Regions from separate parts of the Paenibacillus sp. EB106-05-06-XG162 genome, predicted to be linked through region 2. Evidence: riboswitches for the same ligand, from Rfam matches in the RefSeq annotation. Region 2 holds a riboswitch; the other holds the start of a gene.
The links. Region 2 has a riboswitch for ZMP and ZTP ahead of rpiB (ribose 5-phosphate isomerase B). Riboswitches for the same ligand answer to the same signal wherever they lie in the genome.

Region 1 (3,586 bases), on a different contig from region 2:
CACATGCGGATTGCAACAATCCGCAATTCCCTTCGCGTACCGCATCCCCGCAAGACAAGCTTCGATCAGACGGATCGGCACATCAATCGCCTGAATCGTCGCTTGTTCCAGCGCCTGTTTACGTGCTTCTTTCTCCGATTCGGAGTTCCGCGGCAGCTTGAGAGCGGCCACGTACTGCTCGAAGCAATCCATATCCTGCGCAAGCAGTTGTTCATAGATTGTCGTGAGCGTGTTCACCCGCTCTAATGTCTCATGGATCTGCTCCTGATAAGCTGCATATTTCTCTCCTTGCGAGAGGTTGCCTACCATCGAGGTCATCGAGGCCCCTAATGCCGCAACAAGCGCAGCGACACTGCCTCCACCCGGTGTAGGACTTGAGCTCCCCGCTTGTTCTATAAAAGTCCGAATGGATTGATCCCATTGGTTCGTACGCATGATTAACGCACCTCCTTCTGCAGACGGATGGCTTTCATGAGATTCTGATAGAGAATGGCCGTCGTTAACGTCCCGACGCCGCCAGGTACGGGGGATACGGCTTGTACATGTGGAGCCACGTCAGGCGAAATATCTCCGACAATCTTCCCTTCATCCGTTTCATTAATGCCTGCATCAATGAAGACGAGCTTCGCATGCACCATATTCGGTTGAATCATATGCGCGCGCCCTACCGCTGCAATCGCAATATCCGCATGATGCAGATGCATCGCAAGATCTGGCGTTCTCGAATGGCAGACTGTCACAGTCGCTTGTTCATGCTGAAGCAGATGGAAGAGCGGCAATCCTACCGTCTGTCCCCGACCGATCAAGGTCACATTCTTCCCTTCCAATGGATAGCCGTAATGCTTCAGGAGCTGAATGCAAGCCTGCGGCGTAGCCGGATAGAGTCCCACTTCCCCTGTAATGGTCGCTCGCTGATTGCTCGGGGTCACCCCATCAATATCTTTCCATGGTGTGATCGCATTCACGATGGTTGTCGCCGATAGATGCTTCGGCAAAGGGAGCTCCAGCATAATCCCGTGTACCGCCGGGTCAGTATTTAACCGTGCGACTTGCTGCATAATCTCTTCCTCATGCACCGCTTGCGGGTATTCATAGAGATCGAATGCAATCCCGATCCGCTGTGCAATCTTCTGCTTCGACTGCGCATAGTATGCGGATGCCGGGTCCCCTTCCACCAGGATGACGGCTAGCCGAGGCTCGTGCCCTTTCCCCTTCCATTCTTCTACATGCTGCTTCACGTTCTCATACACTTGGTCTGCTGCTTCCTTCGCCTTCATTATTGTCGTCATTTCGACAACCTCCCTATTTGAATAAAATAAGAAACAAAAAAAAGCATTCACAGCAGACTCGTACCATACGAATCTTCTGCAAATACTTTTCCCCAGGCGAACGGATCGTTAGAGCGGGAGGCTTCCTCGTGGTTCATTCCACTCATTTTCGCCAGTCACATCCCGCTTTTTTTCTTATTTTAGCAGAGATGATCTTAAGATGCACCCCTTGATTCTCAGATGAGACGTACTCTCCGCTATTGACACCCAATTTTGGAATATGGTATATAGAAATAAGAATTAGCACTCATTCATCCAGAGTGCTAATCACCCTTGCAGCCGTACTACATAATCATAGCAGCAACACATATCTGATTTTTTAACCTTGAAAGGAGATTTATACATGACTAAGAAGCAATTTCAAGCCGAATCCAAACGATTACTCGAAATGATGATTAACTCCATCTATACGCAGAGAGAAATTTTCCTGCGTGAGTTAATCTCGAACGCGAGTGATGCCATTGACAAAATGTACTATATGGCCCTTAGCAATGACAATCTTGTTTTTGACAAAGAGAATTATTTCATTAAGGTCACTGCGAACAAAGAAGCTCGTACGCTTACGATTACCGATACGGGGATCGGGATGACGAAGGAAGACCTTGAGAACAATCTCGGCGTGATCGCGAAGAGCGGATCGCTAGCCTTCAAGAAAGAGAACGAAGCGAAAGACGGACACAACATCATCGGTCAATTCGGCGTCGGCTTCTATTCGGCCTTCATGGTCGCAGACGAAGTGAAGGTATACAGTAAGGCTTTCGGAAGTGACGAAGCTTATGTATGGGCATCAGCAGGTGCTGACGGCTACACGATTGAGCCATGCGATAAGGCTACAGTGGGAACGGAAATTGTCCTCAACATCAAGCCGAATACGGAAGAAGATCAATACGATGAATATGTAGAGGAATATCGCCTCAAATCCATCATCAAGAAATATTCCGACTTCATCCGCTACCCGATTAAGATGGATGTGCAAGGAAAGCGTCCAGTTGAAGGCAGCGAAGAGCTTGAGGATTACCAAGAAGAGCAGACGATTAACAGCATGGTGCCGATCTGGCGCAAAAATAAAAACGAGTTAACTGCCGAGGATTACGATAATTTCTATGCGGAGAAACGCTACGGATTCGACAAGCCGCTGAAGCATCTTCATATCAGTGCAGACGGTGCTGTCGTCTATAATGCGATCCTCTACATTCCTGAGAGTACACCTTTCGATTATTACACGAAAGAATATGAGAAAGGCCTTGAGCTCTACTCTAACGGTGTATTGATCATGAATAAATGCGCAGACCTGCTGCCGGACTACTTCAGCTTCGTCAAAGGTTTGGTCGACTCCGAAGATCTTTCCCTCAATATTTCCCGAGAGATGCTGCAGCATAACCGTCAACTGAGCTTGATCGCGAAGAATATCAAGAACAAAATTAAGAGTGCATTATCTAGCCTCTTGAAGGATGACCGCGAGAAGTATGAGCAGTTCTTCAAAGCCTTCGGCAGACAGCTAAAATACGGTGTATACAGCGACTACGGCATGAACAAAGAAACACTGCAAGACCTGCTGATGTTCTACTCTTCCACCGAGAAGAAGCTGGTTACGCTGGATGAATACATCGCGCGTATGCCGGAAGATCAGAAGTACATCTACTACGCAGCAGGAGAATCCGTCGAGCGGATCGAGAAGCTTCCACAGACCGAGCTTGTGGCGGACAAAGGCTACGAAATCTTGTACCTCACGGATGATATCGATGAGTTCGCGATCAAGATGATCATGAATTACAAGGAAAAAGCCTTCAAATCCGTATCCAGCGGCGATCTTGGTATCGAAGCAGATGCGAACGATAAAGCTGCAGAAGCGGAAGAACAGGATAATCAAGCTTTGTTCGACCATATGAAGACGATCCTCGCTGGCAAAGTGAAGAACGTCAAAGCTTCGAAACGCTTGAAGAGCCATCCGGTCTGCCTCTCCACGGAAGGTGAGCTCACGATTGAGATGGAGAAAATCCTTAGCGCTATGCCGAACAGCCAAGATGTTAAAGCCGACAAGGTGCTTGAAATCAACGTCAACCATGATGTGTTCAAATCGCTCAAAGACGCTTATGCTGGAGATCAGGAGAAGTTAAACCTGTATGTGAATCTTCTCTACCACCAAGCACTGCTCATTGAAGGATTGCCGATCCAAGATCCGGTTGCCTTCACGAACGATATCTGTAAAGTCATGGTGTAAGAACCAAGTAACACAAAAGGCAGTTCCCACAATGTGA
Region 2 (3,586 bases):
CTATGCCGCGCTGCGTGAATTCGACGAGCAGGGCGTCACGTTCATTCTCGCCGAAGCTTGTCCTGAAGACGGGATTGGCCTTGCGGTCATGAACCGGCTCGTGAAGGCTGCAGGTCACCGAATCATCCAGCTCTAAATTTCGGTTACTCATCCCCTGTTCTACTGCGTTGTTTCTCCCTTGTCCCACAATTTCAATGTATCTTTCCGGCCCTGTCCGCATATGGTTGTACAAGATCATATGGACAATGGAGGAACGTAGATGGAAACGGGCATAGCAATTTGGGGCGAGCTAATCACCATACTGGTCATGGCCGTTGCGTTAGGGTTTGATGCCTTCTCGCTCGGACTGGGTATCGGTATGAAAGGGATTCGCGTGCGAGAGATTATTAAGATCGGGGCTGTTGTTGCGATCTTTCATATCTTGATGCCGCTAGCTGGGTTGTACATGGGGCGGTATTTGGGGGCGCTGCTCGGTAATGTTGCGACGCTCGCTGCAGGCGGGCTGCTGCTATTGCTCGGTGGACATATGATATATAGCTCCCTGCGGGGAGATGCCGTTCAATCCATTAATTATCGCAGCAGTTGGGCGATTGTTTTATTTTCCCTCTCCGTGAGTATCGATTCCTTCTCCGTAGGTGTATCCTTAGGCATGTTCCCTATTAACTTATGGCTGACGATTTTATCCTTTGGACTGTGCGGCGGGATTATGTCGATCCTGGGGCTTATGCTTGGCAGCCAAGTTAGTCATCGTCTAAGCGAATATGGCGAGGCGTTTGGCGGTGTTATTTTATTTACATTTGGCGTATTATTTATTTTATAATTTGAATTCGATGAGACGAATTTAATCTAGCAAGCAAAAAGGAGATGAGCGTGTGATGAACATCTTATTCGTGTGCACCGGGAACACATGCCGGAGTCCGATGGCAGAAGCGCTGCTGCGCAAGCTTGCGAAGGATGCAAATCTGGATATCGAAGTTCGTTCGGCGGGTGTTGCAGCGTCGCAGGGCGCGTCCATCTCGAGAAATGCGGTTACGGCGCTGCAAGACCATCAGATTGATGCTGCGGGTTCCTCATCTACGCCACTCACCGGTTGGGAAGTCGAATGGGCAGATCTGATTCTGACGATGACGAGCGGACATAAGCAGCACGTTGTTCAACAGTTCCCTGGCTCGATTGAGCATACTTATACGCTCAAGGAATATGTGGAAATGGACGAGCAAGTCATTGCAGATTTGATTACGCTTGAAGAGCGCATTGCTGACTGGCAGATGAAGCATGCCTTAGGTGAGCCGATTCCGGATTCGGACCGAGCAGCCATCATTGCGCTGCAACAGCGCATTCCCAGCTTTGATATAAGTGATCCGTATGGCGGTTCTCTGGGAGAATATCGTCATTGCTTGGCCGAAATTCATAGCGCATTATTGAAGCTGCTGAAGCGTGCACAAGGCTGAAAATGCCCCATTGATTTTCATGATCGTTTGAGATATGATGATCCTATCGAGACAGATCCGATGTAACTGGCGACGAAGTGGATATTACCACGGTGGAGCATCGGAACATACGGCCGGTCGCCTGGGCAAAAGAGCAAAGACGTGGATGCGACGCGTCATGCTCTTTTTTTCGTTTTTTCCCCAAAAATTAGGTATACTATAAGAGGTTGTTCAAAAAGTCATCCGGTTTTTTGAACACATATTGTTATGGAATACGATTACGATGGGGTAGCAGGAGGAACGACTATGAAAATCGCTATTGGCGCAGACCACGCAGGAACGCTTCTCAAAGACGGGCTAATTCAAGTTATACGTTCATTAGGACATGATGTGGAAGATCTCGGTTGCAATTGTACGGATTCAGTTGATTATCCGGATTATGCGATTGCTGTATGTGAGCAAGTAGTGAAGGGGCAAGCTGATCGTGGAATTCTTGTCTGTGGGACAGGAATTGGCATGAGCATCGCAGCGAATAAAGTTCCAGGTATCCGTTGTGCATTGGTGCATGATCTTTTCTCCGCAAAAGCAACGCGTGAACATAACAATACGAATGTACTGGCAATGGGTGAACGCGTGATTGGTCCAGGCATTGCAGAGGAAATCGTGAAAGTATGGCTGGATACACCGTTTAGCGAAGGGCCGCGTCACGTGAACCGTGTGAACAAAGTGAATCAAATCGAGCAGCAATATCGCTCCTAGAAGACTCTTTTTCAGTGGAAGAAGTGAAAGGAGACGGTTACGATGAATCAACAAGAACAAGAATCTATTCAGCAGCAAGTCGAGCAGATCCTACGTGAGCTTGTCGAGGCGGCATCGATTCGAGCAGGTCAGATCGTCGTGATCGGCACGAGCACCAGCGAAGTCGTAGGTCAGCGTATCGGGACCAGCGGTGCCGAGGCGATAGCGGCCGAATTGTATGCGGGTCTTGAGAAAGTTCGCAGTGAAATCGGCTTCTATCTCGCCTTTCAATGCTGTGAGCATTTGAATCGAGCGCTTGTCGTCGAACGCGCAGCGGCAGAATACTATCGACTCGATGAGGTGTCTGCAGTACCAATTGCGAAAGCCGGCGGATCGATGGCGTCATATGCGTATCGTCATCTTACGGAGCCATGTCTCGTGGAGACCATCGAAGCGCATGCGGGGATAGACATTGGGGAGACGCTCATTGGTATGCATTTACGCCACGTTGCTGTTCCTGTACGTCCATCGATTAAGCAGGTGGGGCAGGCACGCGTGACGATGGCTAGAACGAGGCCGAAGCTAATCGGTGGCGAACGAGCAGTTTATACGTGCAATTAGCACTCAATATATTGGAGCCTTGCTCCGCTAATCATGAGGAGGAATTGGAAATGGTAGATCATTTGAGACAGGCAGATCCTGAAGTATTGAAAGCAATGGACTTGGAGCTTCAACGCCAGCGCAACAACATTGAGTTGATCGCATCAGAGAACATCGTGAGCGAAGCGGTTATGGAAGCGATGGGAACCGTTCTTACGAATAAATATGCAGAAGGCTACCCAGGCAAACGTTATTATGGCGGTTGTGAACATGTCGACATCGTGGAAGATATCGCTAGAGACCGTGCCAAAGAATTGTTCGGTGCTGAACATGCCAACGTGCAGCCTCACTCCGGTGCACAAGCGAACATGGCAGTTTACCTAGCGGCATTGAAACCTGGTGACACGGTTCTCGGTATGAACCTTGCCCATGGCGGTCACTTAACGCATGGTAGTCCGGTCAATGCATCCGGAATACTCTATAACTTCGTTGCTTATGGCGTATCCGAAGAAGATTTCCGCATCGATTATGATGATCTGCGCAAAGCAGCATTCAAACACAAGCCTCGCATGATCGTAGCAGGTGCAAGTGCATACCCACGCATTATTGATTTTGAGAAAATCGCAGCGATTGCGAATGATGTAGGCGCATTGTTCTTCGTCGATATGGCGCATATTGCAGGTCTAGTGGCTGCAGGATTGCATCCTAGCCCAGTGCCTCATGCACATTTCGTAACAACAACGACGCACAAAACATTGCGCGGACCTCGCGGTGGTATGATTCTTTGCCGCAAATCATGGGCACAAGCGATTGATAAA

Region 1: another riboswitch for ZMP and ZTP. It lies ahead of AC3WU2_RS22520 (bifunctional 5,10-methylenetetrahydrofolate dehydrogenase/5,10-methenyltetrahydrofolate cyclohydrolase); the one in region 2 lies ahead of rpiB (ribose 5-phosphate isomerase B).

Annotation. Positions count from the first base shown of each region.
Region 1 covers NZ_JBYTDT010000012.1:182,557-186,142, forward strand. Annotated here, with positions in the region: gene AC3WU2_RS22515 (cyclodeaminase/cyclohydrolase family protein) at 1-435, opposite strand, end outside; gene AC3WU2_RS22520 (bifunctional 5,10-methylenetetrahydrofolate dehydrogenase/5,10-methenyltetrahydrofolate cyclohydrolase) at 438-1,289, opposite strand; ZMP/ZTP riboswitch at 1,373-1,458, opposite strand; gene htpG (molecular chaperone HtpG) at 1,672-3,549, shown strand.
Region 2 covers NZ_JBYTDT010000002.1:323,331-326,916, forward strand. Annotated here, with positions in the region: gene AC3WU2_RS07285 (L-threonylcarbamoyladenylate synthase) at 1-136, shown strand, start outside; gene AC3WU2_RS07290 (manganese efflux pump MntP) at 260-820, shown strand; gene AC3WU2_RS07295 (low molecular weight protein arginine phosphatase) at 876-1,451, shown strand; ZMP/ZTP riboswitch at 1,504-1,585, shown strand; gene rpiB (ribose 5-phosphate isomerase B) at 1,737-2,189, shown strand; gene AC3WU2_RS07305 (TIGR01440 family protein) at 2,232-2,789, shown strand; gene glyA (serine hydroxymethyltransferase) at 2,840-3,586, shown strand, end outside.